DNA from 4 places in the Rhizobium sp. 01L419 genome. Region 2 is predicted to be linked to each of the others. Evidence: riboswitches for the same ligand, from Rfam matches in the RefSeq annotation. Region 2 holds a riboswitch; each other region holds the start of a gene.
What was found. A riboswitch is a leader RNA that binds a small molecule or an ion and turns the genes downstream of it on or off. The one in region 2 is predicted to bind cobalamin.
Positions count from the first base shown of each region.

Region 1: another riboswitch for cobalamin. It lies ahead of bluB (5,6-dimethylbenzimidazole synthase); the one in region 2 lies ahead of cobU (bifunctional adenosylcobinamide kinase/adenosylcobinamide-phosphate guanylyltransferase).
Region 3: another riboswitch for cobalamin. It lies ahead of nrdH (glutaredoxin-like protein NrdH); the one in region 2 lies ahead of cobU (bifunctional adenosylcobinamide kinase/adenosylcobinamide-phosphate guanylyltransferase).
Region 4: another riboswitch for cobalamin. It lies ahead of AC1DUP_RS22785 (ABC transporter substrate-binding protein); the one in region 2 lies ahead of cobU (bifunctional adenosylcobinamide kinase/adenosylcobinamide-phosphate guanylyltransferase).

Region 1 is NZ_JBFTSM010000034.1:26,908-34,413, forward strand. Features, by position in the region: gene AC1DUP_RS35475 (DUF2865 domain-containing protein) at 1-244, shown strand, start outside; gene AC1DUP_RS35480 (LysR family transcriptional regulator) at 275-1,129, opposite strand; gene AC1DUP_RS35485 (MFS transporter) at 1,264-2,808, shown strand; gene bluB (5,6-dimethylbenzimidazole synthase) at 2,841-3,527, opposite strand; cobalamin riboswitch at 3,570-3,759, opposite strand; gene AC1DUP_RS35495 (MFS transporter) at 3,911-5,326, shown strand; gene AC1DUP_RS35500 (3-deoxy-7-phosphoheptulonate synthase) at 5,568-6,635, shown strand; partial or broken gene AC1DUP_RS35505 (TolB family protein) at 7,010-7,099, opposite strand; gene AC1DUP_RS35510 (hypothetical protein) at 7,201-7,407, opposite strand.
Region 2 is NZ_JBFTSM010000001.1:701,714-709,219, reverse strand. Features, by position in the region: gene cobN (cobaltochelatase subunit CobN) at 1-961, opposite strand, end outside; gene cobW (cobalamin biosynthesis protein CobW) at 974-2,020, opposite strand; gene cobU (bifunctional adenosylcobinamide kinase/adenosylcobinamide-phosphate guanylyltransferase) at 2,025-2,534, opposite strand; cobalamin riboswitch at 2,745-3,138, opposite strand; gene AC1DUP_RS03500 (chloride channel protein) at 3,346-5,136, shown strand; gene AC1DUP_RS03495 (adenylate/guanylate cyclase domain-containing protein) at 5,212-6,279, opposite strand; gene AC1DUP_RS03490 (DUF1330 domain-containing protein) at 6,516-6,815, opposite strand; gene AC1DUP_RS03485 (MarR family winged helix-turn-helix transcriptional regulator) at 6,920-7,423, shown strand; gene AC1DUP_RS03480 (SDR family oxidoreductase) at 7,458-7,506, opposite strand, start outside.
Region 3 is NZ_JBFTSM010000028.1:23,120-30,625, reverse strand. Features, by position in the region: gene metE (5-methyltetrahydropteroyltriglutamate--homocysteine S-methyltransferase) at 1-1,401, shown strand, start outside; cobalamin riboswitch at 1,578-1,804, shown strand; gene nrdH (glutaredoxin-like protein NrdH) at 2,071-2,292, shown strand; gene nrdI (class Ib ribonucleoside-diphosphate reductase assembly flavoprotein NrdI) at 2,306-2,719, shown strand; gene nrdE (class 1b ribonucleoside-diphosphate reductase subunit alpha) at 2,698-4,866, shown strand; gene nrdF (class 1b ribonucleoside-diphosphate reductase subunit beta) at 5,046-6,020, shown strand; gene AC1DUP_RS34040 (adenylate/guanylate cyclase domain-containing protein) at 6,116-7,339, shown strand; gene AC1DUP_RS34035 (LacI family transcriptional regulator) at 7,347-7,506, opposite strand, start outside.
Region 4 is NZ_JBFTSM010000012.1:78,259-85,764, reverse strand. Features, by position in the region: gene AC1DUP_RS22805 (LysR family transcriptional regulator) at 1-398, shown strand, start outside; gene AC1DUP_RS22800 (NAD(P)-dependent alcohol dehydrogenase) at 386-1,444, opposite strand; gene AC1DUP_RS22795 (arylsulfatase) at 1,724-3,340, shown strand; gene AC1DUP_RS22790 (hypothetical protein) at 3,582-4,814, shown strand; cobalamin riboswitch at 4,870-5,152, shown strand; gene AC1DUP_RS22785 (ABC transporter substrate-binding protein) at 5,333-6,364, shown strand; gene AC1DUP_RS22780 (FecCD family ABC transporter permease) at 6,361-7,401, shown strand; gene AC1DUP_RS22775 (ABC transporter ATP-binding protein) at 7,398-7,506, shown strand, end outside.

The DNA of each region.
Region 1 (7,506 bases), on a different contig from region 2:
GAGCCAGGCTGCCTACGCGCCGGCACCCGAACCGAAGGGCTCGATTACGACGATCAAGACGGAAGCCCCGAAGGCCGCGAGCGCGCCGCCTGCCCCGCAGCCGCAGGTGGCGGATCGTCCCTATGACCCCGCCGGTAACAAGGTTCGTCAGGTCGGCCCGCAATTCCTCGCCGGCGATCAGGGCAAGATCGATCTCGCCAATCCTGCAACATCGGGCCCGCAGCCCCAACAACAACAGCAATAGGGTATGATCTCGGCCGTCGGGACAGCGTCTTCAGTTTGAGGCGCGATGCTCCCTGAACGCTGCCGCCAGCGTGCGCAGTGCCGCGCGCGATTTGGCATCCGTTAGCGTCGAGTGCAGCACGACCTCCGAGGATGGTAGCGACGGCAGGCCGAACCGCTCGCTGACCTCGACCGTACCGACGGGTGCCAGGCGATAGGAAAAGGTCGAGACAGCAAGCCCGGCCGAAACGGCTGCGGTCACAGCCGAAGAGCCGCCGCCGAGGAAGACTTCCGCCCAGGGAATGCCCGCCGCATCGAGCGCCCGGGTGCAGACATCCCGCACCCTGCAGTTGGGCGACAGTGCTGCAAGACGCAGCGGCTCACCGCAGCGATATTCGAATTGCGGCGTTGCGAACCAGCCGAAATGCTCCGGTGCCAGAACCTCGCCGTCGCGCCGGTCCTCGTCCCGACGGACGATCGCCGCATCCAGATCGCCGCGGTCGAAGGCTGCAAGCAACTCGCAGGAATTGTCGAGCCGGACCTCGATCGTCAGCCCCGGATCATGGGCATTGAGGCGTGCAAGCAGCGTCGGCACTTCCGGGCCGGCGACATGGGCCGCAATGCCCAGCCTGAAATGACGGCGCGACGAGGAAAGTGCGGCGACCGCCCGGTCATGGGCCGCGAGGAATTCCCGTGCGGCATCAAGAAATACCGCGCCCTGTGCGGAAAGCCGCACCAGCCGCGGCGTGCGCTCGATCAGCCGGTGGCCGAGCCGCTCTTCCAGCCGTTTCAGCTTGACGCTGATCGCGCCCTGCGTGCTGCCAAGCTCACTGGCGGCGCGGGTGAAGCTCTTGTTCTCGGCGATCGTCACGAAGGCCTGAACGGAATCGACATCGAGCATGGTCATGGCATCTATCCGAAATTGTTGTGTCTGAAATAGTTAATCATCCAATTCTGTAATGTTCAAGCTCTGCTTATGCTGACGCAAATGGACGACATCGGATGTCACCGTTGTATGTCTCAACCTCGAAAGGCCAAAGCATGACCCCTGCCTCCCCTCCTTCCTCACGTATCAGAGGCATTATCGCCCTGATGGCCGCTTGCCTCTCCTCGCTCATGTTCGGCCTTGAAATATCGAGCGTCCCGGCAATTCTGCCGACGCTTGAAAAGGTGCTGCATGCCGATTTCAGCGCGCTGCAATGGATCATGAACGCCTACACGATTGCCGTCACCACGGTGCTGATGGCGGCCGGTACCTTTGCCGATCGTTACGGCCGCAAGCGTGTCTTCCTGATCGGCATTGCCGCCTTCGGCTTGACCTCGCTCGTCGCCGGCCTTGCGCAGGATGCCTCGCTGCTGATCGCCGCCCGCTTTCTGCAGGGCATGAGCGGCGGCGTCATGCTGATCTGCCAGGTCGCCGTTCTCTCCCATCAATTCCGGGAGGGCCGCGCCCGCAGCATGGCCTTCGGCTGGTGGGGCATCATCTTCGGGATCGGCCTCGGCTTCGGCCCGATCATCGGCGTTGCCATCGTGGCAGCCGCCGGCTGGCAATGGGTGTTTCTCATTCATGCGGTCCTTGCCGTCATCACCATAGCCCTCGCCGTAACCGGCATTGAGGAATCTCGTGACCCAAGTGCGGGACGGCTTGATTTTGCCGGCATCGCCACCCTTTCACTATCGGTCTTCTGCCTCGCCTTCTTCATCACGCAGGGGCCGGCCCTGGGCTTTGCCAGCCCCACGGCACTCGCCATTATCGCTCTTTGCGCGGTAAGCCTTATCGCCTTCGTCATTGCCGAGTGGCTGAACCCGCGGCCCATGTTCGATGCCTCGGTCTTCCGCATCCGCACTTTCTCGGGTGCGATCATCGGCTCGGCTGCCATGAACATCAGCTTCTGGCCCTTCATGATCTATCTGCCGATCTGGTATCAGGCCGGCCTCGGCTACGGCAGCCTTGCCGCCGGTCTCTCGCTGCTGGCCTATACGCTGCCGACCCTTGTCGTGCCGCCGTTTGCCGAGCGTCTTTCGCTGCGCTACCGGCCGGGCCTCGTCATTCCCGGCGGTCTCTTCACCATCGGCCTCGGCTTCCTGTTGATGAAGTCTGGCAGCGCCGCCACCGAGCCAAGCTGGCTGACCATGATGCCTGGCGCCCTGCTCTCAGGCATCGGATTGGGCTTCACCAACACTCCGGTCAGCAACACGACGACAGGCGCAGTCTCCAGCGATCGCGCCGGCATGGCCTCCGGTATCGACATGAGCGCCCGTATGATCTCGCTCGCCATCAACATCGCCGTCATGGGCTTCATCCTCTTCAACGGCGTCTTCTCGCATCTGAAGAGCGTCCTGCCGTCATCGATGGCGGCGGACGATCTCCGCTTGGCTGCCGAACGCATTTCCGCCGGCAATATCGCCTCCCTGCCCGATATCCCGGCCGCGACGGTGCATGATGCGCTCGTCCAGGGATTCGGCGCAGTCATGCTCTACGGCGCCGTCGGCGTCTGGCTGATGGCCGCCGCGAGCTTCCTCGTCTTCGGCCATTGGAAAGCCCCTGTTTGCGCCAGGGAATGCGATAGCCAGCCAGCCCAATGATGCAGACCCGCGCCGGCCCAATCCGGCGCGGTCTAGCCTTCCACCTGCCCCCAGCCGTCATGGAAGACCAGTTCTTCCAGCGGCATCCTTTGCCGCCAGCCTTTGACCGCCAGTTCCGGCTGATCGCAGAGCCGTTCGACGAAGCCGGCGCAGAGCCAGGCCACCACCTCGATATGATCGGGAATGCCGAGGATTTCCTTCAGGTCGCCCTCGCGAAAGATGCTGACCCAGCCGATGCCGACGCCTTCCGCTCTGGCAGCAAGCCACAGGTTCTGGACGGCGCAGACGGTGGAATAGCTGTCCATGCGCGGATTATGTGTGCGCCCCAGTACCACGCTGCCGCTGCGGGTAGGATCGCAGGTCACGCAGATGCCGAGTGGCGCCTCGACAATGCCTTCGAGCTTCAGCGAACGGTATTTTTCCTGCCGTTCGCTGTCGAACATGCGGGCCGCTTCCTCATTCGCCTTCACGAAAGCATCGCGCACCCGCGCCCTGACCTCGGCACTCTTCACCAGAATGAAATTCCACGGCTGCATGAAGCCGACCGAAGGCGCGTGATGCGCCGCCGTCAGCAGCCTTGTGACGAGATCATCCGGCAAAGGATCGGGCAGGAACTGGCTACGCACATCGCGCCGCGTCATGATCGCATGATAGACGGCCTCGCGTTCGGCCGCAGAAAAACCGGATGCCGGGCAAGCGGCATCATCAATGGGTCGCATCGTCAAATCCCCAACAACGCAACCGCCCGCCGTCCGCGCGGGTTGGGTCTATCTTGCCAGGCCGGTCTTCTGACTTGGCGTCATTCGCTTCGCCGCAGCCTTCCCGGCCTTGCGGCCAGTGGCGTGATAAGCGGCAAGCGTCAGCCTTACAGCGTTGGGCACGTTCCGGTCTCACACCGGATTCCCGATTCTCCCGCCTGTGAAAGCGGGCACCTGAAGGGTGATCTATGGCGTGGAAACGGCATGGCGGCAAGCTGCATGCGACATTCATTTCGTGGACAGTCCGGAAATGCTGGCCTAGAACGAAACCCGAATCCGACTGGCGCCGAAAGCGCCCCTTCATTCTCATTGCATTCCGGTTGCCCGTGTCCCGTCTAACGCCGATGATCCTCGCGGTCGCCCTGTTCATGGAACAGATGGATTCGACCGTGATTGCCACCAGCCTGCCTGCGATTGCTGCCGATATAGGCACTTCGCCGATCGCATTGAAGCTTGCGGTAACGAGCTACCTCGTGGCCTTAGCGATCTTCATTCCGATCAGCGGCTGGATGTCGGATCGCTTCGGTGCCCGCAATATTTTCCGCCTGGCGATCTTTGTCTTCATGGTCGGCTCCGTCGCCTGCGCTTTCTCCAATTCCATCGCCGCCTTCGTCATCTCCCGTCTCATTCAGGGTGCCGGCGGCTCGATGATGACGCCGGTCGGGCGATTGCTGCTGGTACGCGGTACGCCACGTCACCAGCTGGTGAATGCCATGGCCTGGCTCACCATTCCGGCGCTGATCGGCCCGATCATGGGACCGCCGATCGGCGGCTTCCTGACGACCTATCTCAGCTGGCACTGGATCTTCTGGATCAATGTGCCGATCGGCATTATCGGCATCATCCTCGTCACCCGCTTCCTGCCGGCTGTCGAACCGCGCAGACCGAAGCCGATGGATTTTCCGGGTTTCTTCCTGTCGGGCATCGGCTTTTCCGGTTTCGTCTTCGGCCTTTCGGTCATCAGCCTGCCGGCGGTTCCCGTCATCTACGGTTATGTTACCGTCGCTGTCGGCATCCTTTCCGGCATCCTTTATTTCATCCATGCCAGGCGCACGCCGCATCCGCTGCTCGACCCGAAAATGTTCCGCTATCCGATGTTCCGGGCATCGATCCTCGGCGCCTCGAATTTCCGCATGGGGCTCGGCGCGTTACCCTTTCTCATGCCGCTGATGCTGCAGCTCGGCTTCGGCATGACGCCGCTGCAATCAGGCTCGATCACCTTCGTCAGCGCGCTCGGTTCGATGGGCTCGAAATTCGCCGCCACCCGCACCTACAATGCCTTCGGCTTCCGCAACGTCATTGCGCTGACCACCTTCCTCGCCGCGATCTTCCTCGGTGTGAACGGCCTCTTCACCGTCGAAACGCCGCTCTATGTCATCATGGGCTGTCTTCTCGTCGGCGGCCTGCTGCGTTCCATGGCCTTCTCAGGCGTCAACGCCATGGCCTTCGGCGATGTGGACGAGGCCGACAGCAGCCAGGCAACCGCCATCAATGCGGTGGCCCAGCGCATCTCCATGGCCATGGGTGTTGCCGTCGCCGGCACGATCCTGGAAATCTCATCGAGCTTTCACGGCGGCAAGCTGCTGGTTTCCGATTTCCATATCGCCTTCTTCATGGTGGCTGGGATCTCCGCCCTTGCCTGCATCACCTTCCTGCGCCTGCCCGCCAATGCGGGCGAGGAACTGACGACGCGCCGCCGCAAGAACCGACATGCAGAGCCGGAGGAGGCACAAGGAGAGGCAATGGCGGAAAGCCGCTGAAAACCTCACGGATCGGTCATTTTCTCTCACAGATTCCGCGTGACAACTCCCATCGGCATAGCTACATAGGCTGCATGTCGATTTCGTCCGTTTATGCATCGCGATTTTATTCGTACCGCTGCTTCCAGCGGATGCGGGTCTGTGCGTAGACGAAACTAACGCAACGACAAACCCGAACAGCCGCTAGTCAACCTGGCGGCTTTTTTGTTCCGCACGGTATGACCAAACAGGAGAGCATACCGTGACTGACACTATTGATGATCTTCGCATCGTCGAGATCACCCCGCTGACCAAACCTGCCGATATCATCTCGGAAATCCCGCGTAGTGCCGCGGTCACCGAGACCGTGACCGGCACCCGCGACACGATCCACAATATCCTGACCGGCAAGGACGACCGCCAGCTGGTCATCATCGGCCCCTGCTCGATCCATGATCCGGCAGCCGCCCGCGAATACGCCTCCCGCCTGGTCGAGCAGCGACGACGCCTCTCCGGCGATCTCGAAATCGTCATGCGCGTCTATTTCGAAAAGCCCCGCACGACCGTCGGCTGGAAGGGCCTGATGAACGATCCGCATCTCGACGGCACCTATCGCATCGAGGAAGGCCTGCGTATCGCCCGCCGCCTGCTGCTCGATATCAACGCCATGGGCCTGCCGGCCGGCTGCGAATTCCTCGATACGATCACGCCGCAATACATCGCCGACCTCGTCAGCTACGGCGCCATCGGCGCGCGCACGACCGAAAGCCAGATCCACCGCCAGCTCGCCTCGGGTCTCTCCTGCCCGATCGGCTTCAAGAACGGCACGGATGGCAGCGCGCGCATCGCACTCGATGCGATCATGGCGGCTTCCCAGCCGCACCATTTCCCGGCCGTCACCAAGGACGGACAGGCAGCGATCGCCTCGACGCGCGGCAACGAGGACTGCCACATCATCCTGCGCGGCGGCAAGCGCCCGAATTATGAGGCAGCCGACGTGCAGGCCGTCATCGCCGAGGCCGTCAAGCTCGGTGTCGATCCGCGCATGCTGATCGATGCCAGCCACGCCAACAGCAGCAAGGACCCGATGAACCAGCCGAAGGTCGTCCACGACGTCGCCGGCCAGATCGTCGCCGGCAACCACCACATCAAGGGCATGATGATCGAGAGCAACCTCGTCGCCGGCCGCCAGGATCTCGTTCCCGGCAAGCCGCTCGTCTATGGCCAGTCGATCACCGATGGCTGCATCGGCTGGGATATGTCGGTCGACGTACTCGAGGATCTCGCCAAGGCCGTCCGCGACCGCCGCAAGGCCGCCGTCGCTGCCTGACCGACAGAATAAGGCGCGGCGGGTGAAATCCCGCCGCCAATTCACAGGGCGGTGCGGCACTCCCCCTTCTCCACAGCGGGGAGAAGGTGGCCCGAAGGGTCGGATGAGGGGGCTCCGGGTACGAATTCAGCTTATGTACCGCATCCGACAGGTCGCTGGTATATAACTGGCGACACCACATTTTTCGTTTCCATTCAGGCCAGCGCAGTGCCCGGAGCCCCCTCATCCGCCCTTCGGGCACCTTCTCCCCGTTGTGGAGAAGGGGAAAGCCGCGCCCGCTCGGCACACTCGAAGGCATCGTGCGGCACCACCCTCACTGTCGCCGAGTGGTCCATGCCTTGGCAGGAGCGTGACTCGGTCGCCCCATCATCAAATCAAGACCTCACCGGGAAATACCGCACATAGGCGAATTCATCGCCATCGGGCGACCAGTTCGGCACGTTGATCGTGCCCTGCCCGCCGATCCTCATCAAAGAGGCGATGGCCCCGTTATCGACTCGTTTCCATGAGCAACCGGCTTTTAGGATTTTGACATGCGTTGCAGGAAATTCGCACGATCTGATGCTCAGTCCTCGTCCAAAAGACGCGACCCCTCATCGGTCCAGAGCCCGCCCCACGGCTCCGGTTTGACCAAACCATAGGATGCGAGCACTTCGACCGCCTCTTCGCCGGCGCTCATGGACTTGTGAACCAGCCCGTCCCGACCATCGTCCATGTACTGAACGCACATAGAGGCCAGAGCCTTCAAAATCGTTCTTTCTTCCGGTGTCATTGTATTTATGTTCCCTGCTTGGTGAAATCCTGAAGCGTTGATTGTTAAAGCACAATCTCGCAACCACCACATGGGGTAATCGCAGGAGCCATGCCCCTT
Region 2 (7,506 bases):
CGGCAAAGCCGGTCGTGTTGATGACGACATCGGGCTTGAGGTCGGCGAAGATAGATTCAAGTATGCCTTTGGAGACGGGATCCTTGAGGCTGTAAGCGAAGACCGGCAGCGGGCGCAGGCCCTGTGCCTGCAAGGCTTCGATGAGTGCTTCGACAGGGCGGGTTTCGCCGCTTTGAACGAGGGCGCGGTAGAATGCGATGGCGACAGTCGGCACCGACCGTCCCTTCTCCCCATCGGGGAGAAGGTGGCCCGAAGGGTCGGATGAGGGGGCCACGCCACAAACCTCGCCATCGTACTCCCGCTGCTCGCTTCCTCCGTCGCTCGCCTCCCTCATCTGCCCTGTCGGGCATCTTTTCCCCGCTGGGGAGAAGGCAGAACCTGCTACCGCCTTCCACTCCTCAATCCCGACAAGCCCCCGCCCCGGCCACCAGATCCCCGCCTTCATCAGCGGCGCGGCCGGCGCCGGCTTCTCCGCCCCGGACAGCATCGCCGCCGCATAGGCCAGAAAGCCCCGCGCATTGGCGTCACCGCCCTCGATCAGATACCCCCAGAGCGCATTCAGATCATCGAGCGCCAGATTCGAAAACGGCGTCAGCCCCGCATCCGGCCGCGCATCCCCCGGCAGCACCGCAATCAGCGCCCCGTTGCGGGCGGCAACCGCATGCAACGCCTCCAGCGCATAATGGAAATAGCTCGCCCCACCCAGCGCTCGCACGATGATCAGCTTCGCATGCCGCGCCGTGCGCTCGATATAGGTATCGACCGACATCGGATGCTTCAGGCTCATCAGGCTCGCAAGCCTCAGCGAATGCCCCGTCGCTCCGCCGCCATAAGCCGCGGCGATTGCCGCAAGCTCGGTGTCGGCGGCCGACAGGAACAGGATATCGCCCGGCGACTGGCCGAGGTCGATGGCCTCGTCCCCGTCGCTGATCGTTCCCTGTTGAGCCAGAAGCAGATGCATCGAAACTCCTTATTAGACCAGCGCCACAATCGCCTTGCGCACCGCGTCCTGATCCATCTCGTGCAGGCCGATGACGACGAGGCGCGTGCTGCGTGCTTCGCCCGGCGCCCAGGCGCGGTCGAAATACTGGTCGATGCGGGCACCCACGGCCTGCAGCTGCAAGCGCATCGGCTTGCCGGAGACATCGATGAAGCCCTTGAGGCGTAGCACGTCATGCTCGGCGATGATGCCCTTCAGCTTCTCGGTAAAGCCTGCCGCATCCGCAATCGCGCCGAGCTCGACGACGAAGCTGTCGAATTCGTCGTGATCGTGCGGCGTACCGTCCTCATGCTCCAGTTCGTGATGGGACTTGCGGTTGATCACATCGCCTTCGGTGCCGATGCCAAGGCCGAGCAGCACGCTTACGGGCACTTCGCCGTTCTTCGCTTCGATCATGACAGGCTTGCGGGCGATGCGCGAAGCAACTTCGCTCTTCACGCGGGAAAGACCTTCGGCGTCGATGAGATCGGTCTTGTTGAGCACGATGAGGTCGGCGCAGGTCAGCTGATCCTCGAAGAGCTCCTCGATCGGGCTTTCATGATCGAGCGATTCATCCTCGACGCGGCGTGCATTGACGGCATCATGGTCATCGGCAAACCGCCCGGCGGCGACGGCCGCGCTATCGACCACGGTGATGACGCCGTCAACGGTGACTTCGCTGCGAATATCCGGCCAGTTGAAAGCGGCTACCAGCGGCTGCGGCAAAGCAAGACCCGAGGTTTCGATGACGATATGATCAGGGCGCTGCTCGCGCTCCAGAAGCTTCGTCATGGTCGGAATGAAATCGTCGGCCACCGTGCAGCAGATGCAGCCATTGGTGAGTTCAATGATATCGTCCTCGGTGCAGTTCTCCGCCCCGCAGCCCTTCAGCACATCACCATCGACGCCGAGATCGCCGAACTCGTTGATGATGAGCGCAATCTTCTTGCCGCCGGCATTGGTGAGCAGGTTGCGGATCATGGTCGTCTTGCCGGCGCCGAGGAAGCCGGTGATTACGGTTGCGGGGATTTTCTGCTGCATGGAACTAACCCTTCATTTTCAGCGGCAGTCCTGCCGCGATAAAATAGACATCCGCGGCTTCTGCCGCGATCATTTGGTGCAGCCGGCCGGCATGGTCGCGGAACTCCCGCGCCATGCGATTCTCGGGCACGATACCGAGACCGACTTCATTGGAAACGATGACGAGCCGCGCCTTTGCCGTAGGAAGCCAGGTGGCAAGGGCGGCGGACTGGGCGGCGATATCGCGCTCGTCCATCATCAGGTTGGTGAGCCACAGTGTCAGGCAGTCGACGAGAACAGCCCTGCCCTCGCCGTCGATGGCGGCAAGGCGTTCGGTCAGATCCAGCGGCTCCTCATGCGTGGTCCAGGAAGGGCCGCGGTCGGCCTTGTGCTGGTCGATGCGCGCCCGCATTTCGTCGTCCCAGGCGCGGCCGGTGGCGATGTAGTGGCGGTCGAGGCCGCTGGCTGTCACGAGGTTTTCGGCAAAGCGGGATTTGCCGGAGCGGGCACCGCCGAGGATGAAGGTGGCGGTCATGCTCGGACGACCCTCGCAGAAAGCGCCGAACACAAGCAAAGCGTCAAATGACAGGAGTACCCTGCGGCCCCCTCATCCGACCCTTCGGGCCACCTTCTCCCCGCGGGGGAGAAGGGGAAACCCCACCGCACCACCAGAGGCAGCGCTGAATCATATCCTTCAGCCAAGACAACCTCCGTGCTGGCAGCGGGTGAATACCCAGAATGGGCATTATGCCCGGCATGGATGGCAGGTCTCCTGGCTCGCAGTTGTCGGCGGCGACCGGGGCGACCGTTTGCGGTCACCCCTGATCGTGCCAGCGGATCTGCCTCGCCTTCCCGGCTGCATCTCGTGAAAAGGCGGACGATTCGTAGAATTGGAGGCGTCCTGCCCCGGCTGATCACGATGCATTTCCAGTGGCTTTTCCGGCACCTGTCCCACCTTGCCCGCCTGCACCACGCAGGCTGCCGACGCAGCGGTCGAAATGCCGGATGGAAGACCCTGACTGCTCTACAGTCGCGGGGTCGGCTGTGATGAAAGCGCCCGGTTTGGGTCCGCCCCGTCACATTCCCTTTTCATCCGGAAGGCGTAACGCCGATCCGGAACCATCCATTATGTCTATTCATGGTTAGGCCCCCGCCCCCGCCATGTCAATTGGCGCACTGAGTGCATACAGCCCTCATCTCGACTTAGACTACAGATATTATCGTCTTTAATCAAAGGCTTACGTCACAAAAACTTTACGGCCCGGCCGGTATTTCGCCGCAATTGCCGCTCATACGGATGCCGGCCCCGCCCTTGACCTGCACTCCTGCTGCCTAGTTTCCCCATGATGCTCTCCCGAATGGATATCCGCCGCCTCGGCCCTCTTGGCACAGTCCTCGATCCGGGACGCATGCGCGCGCTCGTCCGACATAGCGAAATGGGCATGGTCTTTGCCGGCGCGCTCGTCGGTATCGCCTCGGGGCTTGCGGTCACCGCCATGAGCTACGTCTCGGAGGAGATGCACAGGCTGATCTTCGGCATCGACGGCACGACGAGGCTCAGCGCCTCGCAGATCGACAACAAGTTCCTGCTGATGGCCGCCCCGGTTGCTGGCGGCATGCTGCTCGGCCTGCTCATCTTCATTCTCGCCAGATGGCGCAAGAAGCCGATGGTCGACCCGATCGAGGCGAATGCGCTGCATGGCGGCCGCCTGTCGCTGACGGACAGCATCCTCGTCGCCATCCAGAATCTTGTCTCCAATGGTTTCGGCGCATCCGTGGGGCTGGAAGCGGGCTATACGCAGCTTGCCGCCGGCATCGCCTCGAAATTCGGGCTGAAGCTGCAGTTGCGCCGCTCCGACATGCGCGTCCTCGTCGGCTGCGGTGCGGCGGGCGCCATCGCTGCCGCCTTCAACGCGCCGCTGACGGGCGCCTTCTATGCCTTCGAGCTCATCATCGGCACCTACACGATCGTCTCTCTGACGCCTGTCGTCGTCGCCGCTCTTGTCGCTACGCTGGTCGCCCGTCTGCTCTCCGGCAGCGATTTCATCATCGATGTCGGCAGCTTCGGCGCGGTCGCCCCGGCCGATTACGTTCCGGCGCTGCTGCTTGGCGCTGTCTGCGCCGGCGTCGGCATCCTCATCATGCAGGGCGTCTCCTTCGTCGAGGAACTGGCGCGCAAAAGCTCCATCGCGCTGCCCTTCCGCCCGGCGCTCGGCGGCATCGTCGTCGGCCTCCTGGCGCTGGTCTCGCCGCAGGTGCTGGCCGCCGGCCACGGCGCGCTGCATCTGAACCTCGCCCATGAGATCACCATCCCGGCACTCATCGGCCTGTTTCTGCTGAAATCGGTGGCCTCTGCTGTCTCGATTGGCTCCGGTTTCAGGGGCGGCCTGTTCTTCGCCTCGCTCTTCATGGGTGCGCTGCTTGGCAAGCTCTTCGCCTACTCGGCCCCTTATTTCGCCGATGCCAGCCTGACGCCGGTTATCTATGCCGTCGTCGGCATGAGCTCGCTGGCCGTCGCCGTCATCGGCGGGCCGTTGACCATGACCTTCCTGGCGCTGGAGATCACCGGCGACTTTCCGATCACCGCTTTGGTGCTCGCCGCCGTCATCACCTCCTCGCTCGTGGTGCGCACGACCTTCGGCTATTCCTTCGCCACATGGCGCTTTCATCTGCGCGGCGAAAGCATCCGCAGCGCCCATGATGTCGGCTGGATCCGCAACCTGACCGTCGACAAGCTGATGCGATCAGATGTGAAGACGGCAAAACCCGGAATAACGCTGGACGAATTCAAGCAGGCCTTCCCGATCGGCTCGACGCAGCGCGTCATCCTCGTGGAAGAAGGCGACAAGTATGCCGGCCTCGTGCTGGTACCGGAAATCTACGCCAACCCCACCAGCGCGCAGGACGAAGCCCAGCAGCTGACCGATTTTATCCGGTATAAAAACGACTTCCTGCAGCCGCAGATGAACGCCAAACAGGCGGCTGCGATCTTCGACAAGACCGAAAGCGAAGCGCTTGCCGTCGTCAACAACCTCATCGAGCGCAAGGTGATAGGCCAGCTCAGCGAAAGCCACACGCTGCGCCGCTACAGCGAAGAACTCGACCGCCGCCGTCGTGAGGTTTCAGGCGAGATCTGAGGCATTTGCCGCTGAAGTCAGAAACACGCCGCCATTAGAGCTACGCATCAAACTTTCTGAAAATCGATTCCGATTTCAGGCCACTGCCGTAGTAGGTACCGCGAGCTTGAACACGTCCGCCCTCTTCGAAACGCCGCGCAATTCGAACGATCCCAGATGTTCGCAGGCGACACCGCAGGCGGCCGCGAAGCTTTCCGACATCAGAAGGGGCTGGCCGAGTTCGCCGCAGAGTTTCTCGAGCCGCGAGGCCTCGTTGACGGCCCTGCCGATCACGGTGAAATCAAGCCTGCCGCGAGCGCCGACATTTCCGTAAAACACCTCGCCGAGATGCAGGACGACGTCGACGCCGATATCAGGCCCGCCCTCGCGCATCCGCCGACGATTGAGCGCCTCGTTTGCCTCCAGAACATTTCGGGTCGAGGCGAGCGCAGCCATGCAGGCCTTCTCGGGATCCTCGCCGTCTTCACCGCCTGTCGGAAAGATCGCCAATACGCTGTCGCCCATGAACTTGAGGATCTCGCCGGAATTTTCCTCGACATGGCGGCCGATCAGCTCGAAATGCTCGTTCAGAAACCCGGCGATCTCACCGGGTTGATAGACTTCGGTCAACGCCGTGAAGTTTCTGAGGTCAGCAAGCAGGATCGCGGCATTGATGGCGCCTCCCGTTCCCCTCTGGACCTCGCCCGCAAGGATGCGCGCACTCGTCTTAGCGCCTGTATAGACAGCAAGGATGTCCGAGGCGGTTCTCGATGCCGCGATGCGGTAGCAGGCAAGCCCCAGTGCCGGGAAAAGCTTTGCGATAATCGTCAGCTGATCATTGGAAAATCCGCCCGGCCTGTCGCTTGTCAGGGACAGGCTGACCCCGCGCAACGCGGCCTCCTTCGGAAACTCCAGCAGGCTGACCAGATGATCCGTACCGCCGCCAAGCGCGAATTCTGCAAGCTGCGGATAGTCGTCGACACCCTCCCCCTTGGCAAGGATCCAGCGCCCCAACGTTTCGCCTCGGCCCAACAGATAATAGATCGGCGTCTTCTCGAAGCTCAGCTGCGCCGCGCTGCCATATTCGGCCCTCTCGATGGTGGTCGCGCCGCCCCGCACGAAATTGGCCGAGATGCCGGCATACATGGGATGAATGGATGGCATCGCGATACTGCCTCGCCAGATGGGAAAGCCATCCGCGATCAGCCGATCGCACAAACCGGCAATGAGCTCACCGATATGTTCGCTCCTGATTCCCTCGTCTATAAGCCACTGAATATGATCGTTAATTTCGGAACCTCCACATGGGCCGGTGCAATTCTATAATCGGAAATAGGGCGAATGGGCGGCAATGCCGAACCGGGCTGCGACCTCAGGCAATGGCTGCGAGGCCAATGTTTCTAACCATCCATCCCGGCAACGATAACCGCGGGGCAGGCGAAGAGAGAACGATACCTGGCGACACCTTCATTTGCCTGCCTCGCCTCCTCATACCATTCCCGGGCAATGGAGGCGGTGCGGAATTCGATGATCAGAAGCCTGTTCATCTGCCGGTTTCCCTGGACCGGTTGGACCCTGCCGCCCGGAGACCGGACACGGCCTCCATGGAACGTCATATCCGCCGATATGCATGCAAGATAATCATCGATCGCCTGATCTTTGATATCGGGATGGATTTCGAGAATGAAATAGGCGCTCATGGATCGCTGCCTGTAACAAGGGCCGAACAGCCATGCGAGAGTATCGACATGACGCTGACGATTCCTTAGAATATCGAAACAATTAGTTCGGAGATCTAAACGTTTTGCCGAAAAAGTCAACTGACCGCCTCGCGCGCTACATTCCGACGGTCCAGCTGTTTTCGGCCCGGCTCGGGCTGTTCCACCAGAAGGTGGCCGAGCAGGTGGGCTTGACCAGCACCGAATTCAAGTGCTTCCGGCTGTTGGAAAAACTCGGACCGCTGTCGATGACGGCCCTGTCGAGCGAGGTCGGATTGAAGATCGGGACGGTCAGCGGGCTGATCGACAAGCTGGAGGCGACCGGCTTTGTCGTCAGGCAACGGGACGAGACCGACAAACGCCGCCTTGTCCTGGTTGCCTGTCCCGAGGCCTCGGCACGCGCCACCCGGCTCTACGAGGAGCAGAGCGAGCCGGTCTCCGCGATCCTGGACTCCTACAGCGAGCCGGAATTCAACCTGCTGCTGACCTTCCTCACCGATCTCGGCAATATCTTCGCCCGGACCTCTCCGCCGTCGCTGAAAGAACCGCATCCCGAGCAGGCCTCCACCCACTCCGGTGAGAAGCCATGAAAAACGCCTCAGGAATGAAGGCAGGCATCTCCGCTCACATCCTGACCGTCATGCCGCCGTCGACGGTGAGCACGTGGCCGTTG
Region 3 (7,506 bases), on a different contig from region 2:
AATATCTGGAAGGCGGATCTGGCTGCGATCCTGAAAAGGATCGAGCCGCTGATCCAGCATTTCGGTGCTGATCGGCTGCAGATCGCACCGTCATGCTCCCTGCTGCATGTGCCGATCGATCTGGAGTTGGAGACCGGACTGGACGACGAGTTGAGGTCATGGCTCGCTTTCGCGACCCAGAAGCTGGACGAACTTGCAGCGTTAGGCGACCCCGGCACGGCTTCAGAGGTGATCGCGGCCGCGTCGCGAGCCGTTGGCTTGCGTGCTGCATCAGTGCGTGTGCATGACATGAAGGTCAGGCAGCGGGTTGCCGCAATCGACGAGGCGATGAAGACGCGCAGCAGTGACTTTGCGGAGCGCACCGGCCTGCAGGAACGAAAGCTTCGCCTGCCGCTTTTCCCGACGACGACGATTGGCTCCTTTCCGCAGACGGATGATGTGCGCAAATCTCGCTCTGCTTTCACAAAGGGGGCGATCAGCGAGGCGGATTATGATGCCTTCCTGAAAAAGGAGACCGAAGCGGCGATCCGCTGGCAGGAGGAAATCGGCCTCGATGTGCTCGTCCATGGCGAATTCGAGCGCAACGACATGGTGCAGTATTTTGGCGAGCAGCTTTCCGGCTTCGCCTTCACGCAGCATGCCTGGGTGCAGAGCTATGGTTCCCGTTATGTCCGCCCCCCGATCATCTTCGGCGACATCTCCCGGCCGAAGCCCATGACAGTCGAGTGGTGGCGTTATGCGCAGTCGCTGACGCAGAAGCCGGTGAAGGGCATGCTGACGGGGCCGGTGACGATCCTGAGTTGGTCGTTCGTCCGCGACGATCTCTCCCGCGCCGATGTCAGCCGGCAGATCGCGCTGGCGATCCGCGACGAGGTGCTTGATCTCGAACAGGCGGGTGCTGCGATGATCCAGATCGACGAGGCGGCCCTTCGCGAAGGTCTGCCGTTGCGCAAAGTGGACTGGAAGACCTATCTCGACTGGGCGGTGGAAAGTTTCCGCCTGTGCTCATCCGGTGTTTCCGACGAAACCCAGATCCACACACATATGTGCTACTCGGAGTTCAATCAGATTATCGACGCCATTGCGGCCATGGATGCCGACGTGATTTCCATCGAGACCTCACGCTCGAAGATGGAACTGCTGGAAGCCTTCCGCAGCTATAAATATCCTAACGAGATCGGCCCCGGTGTTTATGACATCCATTCGCCGCGCGTTCCCGATGTCGAGGAAATGACCGAGCTTCTGACGCTGGCGCGCGAGCGTCTGACGGATGGACAGCTCTGGATCAATCCTGATTGCGGATTGAAGACCCGTAAGTGGGAAGAAGTGCGCCCGGCGCTCGTCAACATGGTGGCCGCCGCCCGGCTGTTACGTGGTGCCGCAGCGATGACTCACGTCTGAGCGCCTAATCGATTCCTGCAGAGCCGGCTATAGGTCGGCTCTCGCCTCGGCGGCCTTCTCCACAGCCTGCTGCTGTTAACCAGCCGTTATCCATGTTTTTCACAGGAATGTAGCAATTTCAAACATGCCGTAACGCGACGGACAAACCATCCGTTGACGTCAACTTCGATTCGAGTACTATATCTAGTGTTCAAGGTTCCTTCGATTCGTCAGGATTGAGGGCTAAGACGGGAATACGGTGCGTTTTGCCATGAAGGCGAAACAAGGCCGGAGCTGCCCCCGCAACTGTAAGCGGCGAGCAACTGTCCGATTTCAGGTCACTGAGGCATGATGCTTTGGGAAGGCTGCGGGCAGGGTGCTTCGACCCGCGAGCCAGGAGACCTGCCTTGAACGAGAAACGTCCACGGGCGGGGTGTCCGGAAGGTTGCGTGCATGTCAGGCGGATCAAATCCGCACCTGTTGCGCTGCCCCGAACGTCCGCATGAGCACTTCGGGGTTGAAGTCATGTCGAGAGCATCAAAACCGCCGCCCACGCACATCCTGCGAGGGATAATGCAAGGCGTGTAAAGCGCCAACTTTGTCAGATCATTCTCAAGCGTTGCCCCGGACGCCGTAAGGCGCCCGACCCTAGTTCTGCGTCCGGAATCCATTGACATCACGAGGAACATGATGAGCGTTACCGTTTACAGCAAGCCTGCCTGCGTTCAGTGCACCGCGACCTACCGCGCCCTCGATCGTCTGGGCGTAGACTATGAAATCATCGACATTTCCGAAGATGCCGACGCGCTCGATCGCGTGCGCGGCATGGGCTACATGCAGGTTCCGGTCGTCGTTGCCGGTGAGAACCATTGGGCGGGCTTCCGCCCTGATATGATCAGCGCGCTCTCCTGATAGGAGAGGAACGGTGGGCCTGATCGTCTATTTTTCCAGCCAGTCCGAAAATACCCATCGTTTCGTCGAGAAGCTGGGACTGCGCGCGGCGCGCATTCCCGTAGGCGCTGAAGACATCCACATCCGCGAACCCTATGTGCTGATCTCGCCCACCTATTGCGGGGATGGCGGCCCAGGGGTCGTAAAGGGGGCCGTGCCCAAGCAGGTGATCCGTTTCCTCAACGATGCGGAAAACCGCTCCAACATCCGTGGCGTCATTGCTGCGGGCAACAGCAATTTCGGCGAGACCTACGGGCTTGCCGGCGACGTGATCTCGCAGAAATGCCAGGTGCCGTACCTCTACCGGTTCGAGCTTCTGGGGACTGCCGAGGATGTCGCCAATGTCAAAGACGGGATGGGACGATTTTGGACACGGGGACAAATCTGACGCGGGATGCGGGCGCAAAACCGCTAAAGGCAGCGGATGCGCTGGATTATCACGCGCTGAACGCAATGCTGAACCTCTATGACGAGCAGGGCAAGATCCAGCTCGAAAAGGACCGCATGGCGGCCAAGCAGTATTTCCTGCAGCACGTGAACCAGAACACAGTGTTCTTCCATAATCTCCGGGAGAAACTCGATTATCTGGTCACGGAAGGTTATTACGAGCAGGAAGTGCTCGATCAGTATTCCTTCAATTTCGTCCGCGACCTCTTCGACGAAGCCTATGCCAAGAAGTTCCGGTTCCCGACCTTTCTCGGCGCCTTCAAATATTACACCAGCTATACGCTGAAGACATTCGACGGTAAGCGCTATCTCGAGCGCTACGAGGACCGTATCTGCATGGTGGCGCTGGCCCTTGCCGAGGGTAATGAGCAGCTTGCCCGCGATCTGGTCGAAGAGATCATCACCGGCCGTTTCCAGCCGGCTACGCCGACCTTCCTCAACGCCGGCAAGAAGCAGCGCGGCGAGCTCGTCTCGTGCTTCCTGCTGCGTGTCGAAGATAATATGGAATCGATCGGCCGCTCCATCAATTCCGCACTGCAGCTCTCCAAGCGTGGCGGCGGCGTGGCGCTGTCGCTGACGAACATCCGCGAGGCCGGTGCGCCGATCAAGCAGATCGAAAACCAGTCTTCCGGCATCATCCCCGTCATGAAGCTGCTCGAAGACTCGTTCTCCTATGCCAACCAGCTCGGTGCTCGGCAGGGTGCGGGTGCCGTCTATCTCAACGCCCACCATCCCGACATCATGCGCTTCCTCGATACCAAGCGCGAAAATGCCGACGAAAAGATCCGCATCAAGACGCTGTCGCTCGGCGTCGTCGTGCCCGACATCACCTTCGAGCTCGCCAAGAACAATGAGGATATGTACCTCTTCTCGCCCTATGACGTGGAGCGGGTCTATGGCGTGCCCTTTACCGAGATATCGGTGACGGAAAAGTACCGCGAGATGGTGGCGGATGCCCGTATCACCAAAAAGAAGATCAAGGCGCGCGAATTCTTCCAGGTGATTGCCGAAATCCAGTTCGAGAGTGGCTATCCCTACATCATGTTCGAAGACACGGTGAACCGGGCAAACCCGATCGCCGGCCGCATCAGCATGAGCAATCTCTGCTCGGAAATCCTGCAGGTCAGCGAAGCGAGTGAATTCAACGACGACCTTTCCTATAAGGTGATGGGCAAGGATATCTCCTGCAATCTCGGCTCGTTGAACATCGCCATGGCGATGGATTCGTCCGATTTCGGCAAGACGATCGAGACCTCGATCCGGGCGCTGACAGCCGTTTCCGACATGAGCCATATCTCCTCGGTGCCGTCGATCGAGAAGGGCAATGATGACAGCCACGCGATCGGCCTGGGACAGATGAACCTGCATGGATATCTCGCCCGCGAGCGCATCCATTACGGTTCGGAAGAGGGCGTCGATTTCACCAATATCTATTTCTACACGGTGACCTATCACGCGATCCGCGCTTCCAACCGCCTTGCGGTCGAGCGTGGTGCGAGCTTCAAGGGCTTCGAGAATTCGAAATATGCCACCGGCGACTATTTCGACAAATATACCGACCGGGAATGGAAGCCGGCTACCGAGAGGGTGCAGGCGCTGTTTGATGATGCCGGCATTCATATCCCGACACAGGAAGACTGGCTCGAACTGAAAAAGGCTGTGATGGCCTCCGGTCTCTATAACCAGAACCTGCAGGCGGTGCCGCCGACGGGCTCGATCTCCTACATCAACCACTCGACCTCCTCGATCCATCCGATCGTCTCGAAGATCGAGATCCGCAAGGAAGGCAAGATCGGCCGCGTCTATTATCCGGCGCCGTTCATGACCAACGACAATCTCGACTATTATCAGGATGCGTACGAGATCGGCCCTGAGAAGATCATCGACACCTATGCGGCGGCGACCCAGCATGTCGACCAGGGCCTGTCGCTGACGCTGTTCTTCCGCGACACGGCAACGACACGCGATATCAACCGTGCCCAGATCCATGCCTGGAAGAAGGGCATCAAGACGATCTACTACATCCGCCTTCGCCAGATGGCGCTGTCCGGCACCGAGGTGCAGGGCTGCGTTTCCTGCACGCTTTGATTTTGGGCTGCTGGCCGAGAGTTTCGAGCCCGTAGCCCCCTCATCCGCCTGCCGGCACCTTCTCCCCGATGGGGAGAAGAGACAAGCCGCTTGCACGGCGTCCCCCTCTCCCCATCGGGGAGAGGGCAGGGTGAGGGGGCTCCGTACTCCGTTAGAATTTGTGGAAGAAAGACCGCCCCATGAACATATCCATCAAGCCGATCTCCCGCGTGCGCGCCATCAACTGGAACCGTATCGAGGACGACAAGGATCTCGAAGTCTGGAACCGTCTGACCGGCAATTTCTGGCTGCCGGAAAAGGTGCCGCTGTCGAACGACATTCCCTCCTGGGGGACACTGACGTCGGCCGAACAGCAGCTGACGATCCGCGTCTTCACCGGGCTGACGCTGCTCGACACGATCCAGAACGGTGTCGGTTCCGTCAAGCTGATGGCGGATGCGGCGACGCCGCATGAGGAGGCGGTGCTCTCCAACATCTCCTTCATGGAAGCGGTGCATGCACGCTCCTATTCCTCGATCTTCTCGACGCTCTGCCTGACGCCAGATGTCGACGATGCCTATCGCTGGTCGGAAGAGAACGAGTTCCTGCAGAAGAAGTCGGCGCTGATCATGGAGCACTATGCGTCCGGCGATCCCCTGAAGAAGAAGGTCGCGAGCGTCTTCCTCGAGAGCTTCCTCTTCTATTCCGGCTTCTATCTGCCGATGTACTGGTCAAGCCGCGCAAAGCTCACCAATACGGCCGATATGATCCGCCTCATTATCAGAGACGAGGCCGTGCACGGTTATTACATAGGCTACAAGTTCCAGCGCGGACTTGAAAAGCTTTCCGAAGAGCGCCGGCAGGAGATCAAGGATTTTGCCTTCGACCTGCTGCTCGAGCTCTACGATAACGAGGCGAAATATACCGAAGCGCTCTATGACAGCGTCGGGTTGACCGAGGACGTCAAGAAATTCCTGCATTACAATGCCAACAAGGCGCTGATGAACCTCGGTTACGAGGCGCTGTTCCCGGCTGAAGCCTGCAAGGTCAATCCGGCGATCCTGTCGGCGCTATCTCCGAATGCCGACGAGAACCACGACTTCTTCTCCGGCTCCGGCTCCTCCTATGTCATCGGCAAGGCAGTCGCGACGGAAGACGAAGACTGGGATTTCTGAGGCCTAACTTCACGAAGCCCCTTATCATCGGGCCCGCCATCGCCCACATTCAGCGCGAGCAGATTCAGTTGAATGTGGCGTAGCGGGAGTTTTCGATGAAGTCCTCTGTCAACAAGGCCGCTGTGGCCAACGAAACCGTCGAAGGCGTGTGGCCGATCCGCCGGAGGCGGATTCTTGACTGGCTGGTGAACGAGACGCGCGGCGAGCGCTTCATCGATAATATCCTGATGGAAATGTGCGAGAAGCTGCTGGCCGCCGGCGTGCCGGTGACACGCTCCAGCCTGCATTTCCGCACAAATCATCCGCAATGGATCGGCGCGCGTATCCTTTGGGCCGAGGGTATGAAGGAGGCAAAGATCAATACGTTTGCCTATGGCGTGGAAAATACGCCGCAGTATCTGAATAGCCCGGTCAACGAGATCCACAACGGCGCCAACGAGGTGCGGAAGAACCTGGAGGATTTGTGGGAGGGCGACGACAATCCCTTCTACCAGGAGCTGCGCGACGAAGGCTATTCCGAATATATCGCCTGGCCGATCGACCACACGTTTGACAAGCGCCACGTCGTGACCTTTTCGACCAATCGACCGGGCGGTTTTACCGGCGAACACCTGGATTTTCTGCGCGACCTGCTGCCCGCCCTGACGCTGGTCAGCGAGATCCGGCTGAAGAACATCATGGCGCGCACGCTGCTGCAGACCTATGTCGGGCCGCATGCGAGTGAACAGATTCTTTCCGGCGTCATTACCCGAGGCAGTGGTACGACCGTCGGCGCGGCGATCATGATCTGCGATTTGCGCGATTTCACGGCGATCTCCGATCTCTGGCCGCGCGATGACGTCATCCAGCTGCTTAACGACTATTTTGACGCCATGTCCGATCCGATCGAGCGGCACGGCGGCGAAATCCTGAAGTTCATGGGCGACGGATTGCTTGCCATCTTCCCCCTGTCGAAGCCTTCGGCATGCGAGGATCTCCTGACGGCCATCAGGGAAGGGCAGGAGGCGATGGCACAGCTCAACGAACAGCACAAACGCCTTGGGCGTGAGCCCCTGCGTTATGGCGTGGGCGTGCACGTGGGTGATGTGATGTACGGCAATATCGGCTCGCGCCGGCGGCTGGATTTTACCGTCATCGGTCCGGCGGTCAATGTCGCCTCACGGCTCGAGAGCCTGACGAAGGAGGTCAAGCGACCAGTCCTTCTCTCCCGCGCTTTCGTCGAGATGGCCACTTGCAGCCAAGAGATGGACAGTCTCGGCAGCTTCCCGCTACGCGGGCTCGGAGAGCCGGTCGACGTCTTTGCCTTTCGTGACAAGTGATGCGAGCTTAGGCGACCGGGAAGTTGATCTGAGGCGGCAGGAGCAGGGTCTCGTTTTCCGCTGCCGGATTGCTGATTCGCTGGAGAAGCATCTGTCCCAGATGTTCGCCGGCCTTGACCAGATCTTCGTAGATCGTGTCGATCTTCGGTTGAAGATGCGTCAGGAGA
Region 4 (7,506 bases), on a different contig from region 2:
ATTTCGCCCGCTTTGCGCAGCCGAAAACACCGCACGATCTCGCCGATCATGATTGCGTGACCTATTACATGGCCTCGTTGGCCGGCCCCTATGCCTGGGAATTCGAGGAAAATGGCCGCGACATCGAGGTGAAGGTATCTGGCAGCTTTATGGTCAACGATTCCGAGATGATGATCGAGGCCGCCCTTTCAGGTTCCGGCCTCGTCTATGTCTTCGAGGATTTCACCGCCGAGCATGTCAGGAGCGGCCGGCTGATCCGCGTGCTCGAGGATTACTGCAAGCCCTTCACCGGCTATTCCCTCTATTACCCGAGCCGGCGACAGATGCCGCCGGCCCTTTCGGTCTTCGTCGAGGCGTTGCGTGCCATCCCCAAACGGTCAGCCGGTCAAGCCGCCTGAGCCGCCGGCATCGTCGCCATGTCGATGACGAAACGGTAACGCACATCGCCGCGTTCCAGCCGCTCGAAGGCTCCAGCGATATCGGCCATGGCGATCATCTCGCATTCCGGCAGGATGTTCTTGCGGCCGCAGAAATCCAGCATCTCCTGTGTTTGCCTGATGCCGCCGCTCGGCGTGCCGGCAATGCGCCGGCGTGCGCCGAGGATCAAGAGGTTATTGAACTTGGGCGTATCGACCAGCGACCCGGCAATCACAAGCGTGCCATCGGCATCGAGCAGGTTGAGGTAGGGGCTGAGATCGTGCTCGTAGGGCACAGTGTCGATGATGACATCGAAGGCAAAGGCCGAAGCCTCCATCGCCTGGGTATCGGTCGACAGCAGCACCTTGTCGGCGCCGAGTGCGCGCGCCGTCTCGATCTTGCCTTCCGAGCGCGTCATGACCGTCACATGCGCGCCGAGCGCGGAGGCAAACTTCACGGCCAGATGCCCGAGCCCGCCAAGCCCGATCACGCCCACCCGGCTGCCGGGGCCGACATTCCAGGTGCGCAGCGGTGAATAGGTGGTGATCCCGGCGCAGAGCAGCGGCCCGACCCGCGCCAGATCCAGCCCGTCCGGCACCCGCAGCACGAATTCCTCGCGCACGACGATATGGTCGGAATAGCCGCCATAGGTCGTCTCGCCCGTCACCCGGTCCTGGCCGTTATAGGTAACGGTGACGCCCTTGTAGCACATCTGCTCTTCATTGCGTCGGCACTGGGCGCATTCCATGCAGCTGTCGATGATCGTGCCGACGGCGACATTGTCGCCCACCTTGAAGCCCGAAACGCTGCTGCCGATGGCCGATACCCGCCCGACGATCTCATGTCCCGGCACGACGGGATAGGCCGAAAATCCCCAGTCGTTGCGGGCCATATGCAGATCGGTGTGGCAGACCCCGCAGTAGAGAATATCGATCGCCACGTCCTCGGGGCGCAGTTCCCGGCGATCGAAGGAGAAAGGTTGCAACGGCGTGTTCGCATCGGTTGCGGCAAATCCTGATGTTCTCAATGGCTTATCCCTCGCGCTGTTGGAAACTTGACGCGGAAAGCCGCGCCGATGGGGATATAGCGCCGGCAGATTAGCCGGATTAGCGGCAGAATGCGGGATAGGCTTGTGAACGTGGCTCAGCAATTAGATGCGGCAGTCTTATTAAGTGCCCGCTACTGCCTCTCCTGCACGTTACGGTAAACCCCGCCGGCATTTACCGTAACGTACTTCCGCGCCCTAAAACTCGTCTCTAGCGTGCAGGCCGACGGTCCAAACCGTCGTCCAACGGAGGATACCCGCATGGCAGAGGAGACGAAGAACCCATCCGTGACCGTGACCCGGCAAGGGCTCAGCCGCCGCGATCTGCTGGTCGCGAGCACGGCGCTGGCCGCAGCCGGCGTATCGCTATCTGCACCGGCGCCCGCACAGGCGCAACAGGCAACGACCTCAGGAACTGCCGGACGCAAACCGAACATCCTGATGATCATGGGTGACGATATCGGCTGGTTCAACCCGAGCATCTACCACCGCGGCATGATGGGATATCGCACTCCGAACATCGACCGCATCGGCAATGAGGGCGCGATGTTCACCGACTGGTACGGCGAGCAGAGCTGCACGGCCGGCCGCGCCGCCTTCATCACCGGCCAGTCGCCGATCAGGACGGGCCTCACCAAGGTCGGCCTGCCCGGCGCCGATCTCGGCATCCAGCCGGAAGACCCGACCGTTGCCGAATTCCTGAAATCACTCGGTTACGCCACCGGCCAGTTCGGCAAGAACCATCTCGGCGACAAGGATGAATTCCTGCCGACCAACCACGGCTTCGACGAATTCTTCGGCAATCTCTATCACCTCAATGCCGAGGAAGAGCCTGAGAATCCTGATTATCCCAAGGACCCGGAATTCCGCAAACGCTTCGGTCCGCGCGGCGTCATCAAGGCTTCGGCCGACGGCAGGATCGAGGATACCGGACCGCTGACTGTCAAGCGCATGGAGACCGTGGATCAGGAATTCCTGGCCGCCGCTCTCGATTTCATGGATCGCAAGCAGAATGCCGGCACACCCTGGTTCTGCTATTTCAACTCCACCCGCATGCACGTCAACACGCATCTGAAGGCCGATTCCGTCGGCAAGACTGGCCTTGGCGTCTATCCTGACGGCATGCTCGAACATGACGCCATGATCGGCGAACTCCTGAAGAAGCTGGACGATCTCGGCGTCGCCGACAATACGATCGTCGTCTATACCAGCGACAACGGCGCCGAGGTGATGACCTGGCCGGATGGCGGCACCACGCCTTTCCGGGGAGAAAAGGCAACGAACTGGGAAGGCGGCTATCGCGTGCCCACATGCATTCGCTGGCCTGGTGTCATCAAGCCCGGAACGATCCACAACGAGGCCTTCTCGCATTACGACCTGATCCCGACATTCTGCGCGGCGGCAGGCGAACCGGATATCGTGGCGAAATGCCTGACCGGCTACACCGCCGGCACCAAGACGTTCAAGGTGCATCTCGACGGCTACAATCTCATGCCCTTCCTGTCTGGAAGCGTAAACGAGACGCCGCGCCGCGATTTCCTCTACTGGAACGACGATGGCGAACTGGTCGCCGTGCGCGTGCTGAACTGGAAGGTCGTCTTCAAGTCGCAGGATCACACGGGCATCGGCGTCTGGCGCCAGCCATTCACCGAACTGAGGGCCCCGCTCCTCTTCAACCTCAGGGCCGATCCCTTTGAACGCGGCGACGAATCCATCGAATACGAAAAATGGTTCTTCGACCGCGCCTTCGTCATCGTTCCCTCGCAGGCGATCGTCGGGAAATGGCTGCAAAGCTTCGCGGAATTCCCCGTCCGTCAGAAGCCCGCGAGCTTCAATCTCGACGAAGTCATGCAGAAACTGTCGGCGCCGAAGAACTGATTGCAAAACATCACTGCAGCAGGCGGCCGCCGCGCCGCCTGCTGCAGCCGACGTTCCCCTCCACCGGCAACAGTTCTCACTGCTCGTGCTTGACGTTGCGATCCGGTCACGATGAAAGCCGGCCAAACATCAAACGAGGCCAGCGCCCTAATTTCTCAAAAATCCGACAACCAGGACTGGACAAGGCAAATGTAACTTTATAACAACGAAGATGTAATGTTATTACATTAAAGGAGATTTCATGCCCCGGCGCCTTTTCGCTGTCTTCGCAGTCGCCACCGCGCTCACCTCCGCCGCCCTGCCATCGGCTTCCCGCGCCGAGGAGGAACAGCAAGAAAGCTGGCGGCTTTTCGTGGCTGATCACAGCCTGCCGGTCGTCCGCGCCATCGATCTTGCGAGCGGCAGACAGATCGGTCGCTTCGATCTCAAGGCTTATGCCGCCCTGTCGCTGAGCGACACCGGGCGCACGGTCTTTGCCGTCCAGGGCGATGAGAATACCATTCATGTCATCGATACCGGCATTGTCCTTTCCGATCATGGGGAGCATCGCGATCTCGCAGTGACGCCGCCGAAGCTGATCGGCGCGACGATAAAGGGCGAGAAGCCGGGCCATGTCGTGACGCATGGCGATGACGTGGCGATCTTCTACGACCGCACCGACCGCTTCGATCTCCTGAAGGAAAGTAGCCTGCTGCAGGCAAAGCCGGAGCCGAAGGCTTTCAACACCATCGCCGCCCATCACGGCGTCGCGGTGCCGATGGGCAATCACCTGCTGGTTTCAGTGCCGAACATGCAGGCGCCGGTCAAGGAAGGCGAGTTGCCGCCGCGCCTTGGCCTGCGCGTGCTCGACCATGACGGACAACAGGCGGGCGATGTCGCGCCCTGCACCGGCCTGCATGGCGAGGCGACCTCCGCCCGCCTCGTCGCCTTCGGTTGCGAGGAAGGCGTGCTCGTCGCCCGCCCCGGCGGCACGAAAGGCCCCAAACTGGAGATGCTCGGCTATGGCGCGTCGCTGCCGCGAGGCAAGGTCTCGACCCTGCTTGGAGGGCGCTCCATGCAGTTCTTCCTCGGCAATTACGGGGAGGACAAGGTGGTGCTGATCGATCCCGACAGCACCGAAACACCCTACCGCGTCATAGACCTTCCGACCCGCCGCGTCGATTTCGTGCTCGATCCGGCACGGTTCCAGAATGCCTATATCCTCACCGAGGACGGCAAGCTGCACTTGCTCGATACGGTGAAGGGCGAGATCGTCAGATCGGAAACCGTCACGGAGCCCTACAGCAAGGATGGGCATTGGCGCGATCCGCGGCCGCGGCTGGCCGTGGCCGGCGATAATATCGCCATCACCGATCCTCGCCACAGCCTGATCCGCCTCGTCAGTAGCGAAACGCTGAAGGAAACGCGCACGATCCCCGTCGAGGGCCAGCCCTTCGCGCTCGTCGCCGCCGGCGGCTCGGGCGCCAGCCACTGAGCGACTCCGGACCCGGGACACTTCGAATCCGGTGCTTGACGTCGCCCACGGCGGCGTCATAGATCAGGACGACGGTTCCCCGAGGAGAGCTTCGAGGGGATTAATAGGGAACACGGTGCGGACGACCCAAAAGGGACCAAGACCGTGGCTGCCCCCGCAACTGTAAGCGGATTGCTGGTTATATCCCGGAATGTATGGTGCGCCATTCATATCAGGACATGACAAGCGAGCCGGTCACTCCAAGGCCTCAGGGCCATGCCACTGTGCGAAAGCGCGGGAAGGCAGATGACCGACTGACATCCGTGAGCCAGGAGACCTGCCGTCAATCACGATCCAATCAGCCGGGCGGGGATGCCCGGACAAGGAGCAGACATGATTGACCTTAATCCCTGCCGCTTGCCGCACGCGATCCGTCCCGATTGGACCACCCGCCGCTAGCCCTCTCCCTCCACGCTTGGCTCACGCATCTGCGCGCGCCGGCGTCCGCTAGCCCTTTTCCTTCCGATCGAGAGTTTCCAATGCGCCAGTTACTTCCAGGCTTTTCCCTTGCGCTCGGGCTCGCCGGCTTTTGCCTGGCCGGCCTCGCAGCCCCCGCCTTCGCCGCCACCCGATACCCCCTCACCCTTACCAATTGCGGCCAGCCGGTCACGTTCGACAAGGCCCCGGCCAAGATCGTTTCGATCGGCCAGGGCATGACCGAAGTGCTCTTCTCGCTCGGCCTTGCCGACAAGATCGCCGGCACGGCCGTCTGGGTCGGCCCGGTCCTGCCGCAATATGCCGAGGCCAACAGCAAGATCAAACGGCTGGCCGACAACGACCCGAGCTTCGAATCCGTCGTCGGTGCCGAGCCCGATCTGGTAGCCGCCGAATTCGAATGGCATGTCGGCACGCAAGGCTCCGTCGGCAAGCGCGAGCAATTCAAAGACCTCGGCATCAACACCTATGTCGCGCCTGCCGATTGCGTCGCCAAGATCAACACCGATGGCGGCGATGGCGTGCGCAGGGAACTGTTCACGATGGACCTGATCTATCAGGAAATCGCCGAACTCGCCGAGATCTTCGACATCAAGGACCGCGGCGATGCGCTGATCGCCGACCTGAAGACGCGCGAGGCCGCCGCCGTTGCCTCCGTTGCCGGCGCTTCAAGCAAGAACCTGCCCGTGGTCTTCTGGTTCTCCAGCAAGGAAGTGAAAGGCGATGCCTTCATCGCCGGCAAGAACAGCGCGCCGGCCTATATCCTGAAGACGCTCGGCGCCAAGAACGTCGTGACGACGGAAGAGGAATGGCCCCTCGTCGGCTGGGAAACCATTGCGCAGGCCAATCCCGCTGTCATCGTCATAGCCACCATGGACCGCCGTCGCTATGCCGCCGACGATCCCAAGGTGAAGGTGGGTTTCCTGGAGAATGATCCGGTCACCAGTGAACTCGATACGGTGAAAAACAAGCGCTTCATCATGATGGACGCGCAGTCGATGAACCCGACGATCCGCACGATCGACGGTATCGAAACGCTCGCAAAGGGCATCAAGTCCTTCGGTCTGACGCAGTGAGCCAGGCTGCCTTGCGACAGAGGAAATGGTGGGCGCTCGCCGCGCTCACCATCGCCGCCTTCGTCCTGCTCGGGCTGATGGTGAGCCTTGCCGTGTCTATAGGCGAGATCGCCATTCCTCTCGCCACCACGGCAAAGGCGGTGTCCAATCGCCTGTTCGGCACGGCATTCGAGCTCAGCCGCATTCATCAGGGCATCGTCTGGGATTACCGCCTCAGCCGCGCGCTGGTGGCGGCCAGTGCCGGTGCGTCGCTGGCGCTCTGCGGCACGGTGTTGCAGGCGCTGCTGCGCAATCCGCTCGCCGAACCCTACGTGCTCGGCATTTCGGCCGGCGCCTCTACCGGGGCCGTCTGCGTCATGATCCTTGGCTTCGGCTATGGCGTGCTCAGCCTCTCCGCCGGCGCCTTCATCGGCGCCGTCATTGCCTTCCTGCTGGTCGGCATTCTGGCAGCCGGTGTGGGCGGCACCAGCGAGCGCATCATTCTCTGCGGCGTGGCGGGCTCGCAGCTCTTCAATGCGCTGACCTCCTATATCGTCACCACGTCGGCCAATGCCGAACAGGCCCGCGGCGTGCTCTTCTGGCTGTTGGGGTCGCTGAGCGGCGTGCGCTGGCCGGATGTCTATCTCTCCCTGCCGGTCGCACTGACAGGCTTCGTCATCTGCCTTGCCCATGTGCGTGCGCTGGATGCCTTCGCCTTCGGCACGGATGCCGCAGCTTCCCTCGGCATCGCCGTGCGCCGGGTGCAGTTCACCCTGCTCGCCGTCACGGCTGCGATGACCGCAAGCGTCGTCAGCATGGTCGGCTCCATCGGCTTCGTCGGCCTCGTCATTCCCCATGCCGCCCGCTTCCTGGTCGGCCCAGCCCATGGCCGCCTGCTGCCGGCGACAGCGCTTGGCGGGGCGATCTTCATGGTCGGCGCCGACATCGTCTCGCGCATCATCATTCCGCAGCAGATCCTGCCGATCGGCGTCGTCACCGCGCTCTTCGGCGCACCGGCCTTCGCCATCATCCTTTATCGCGTGCGGAGAAGCGCATGAGCATATCAGTCGACAAGGTCACCTATGCCGCCGGCAATACCGTCATCGTCAATGGCGTCAGCATATCGGTCAAAAAGGGCAAGGTGCTCGGCCTGCTCGGGCCGA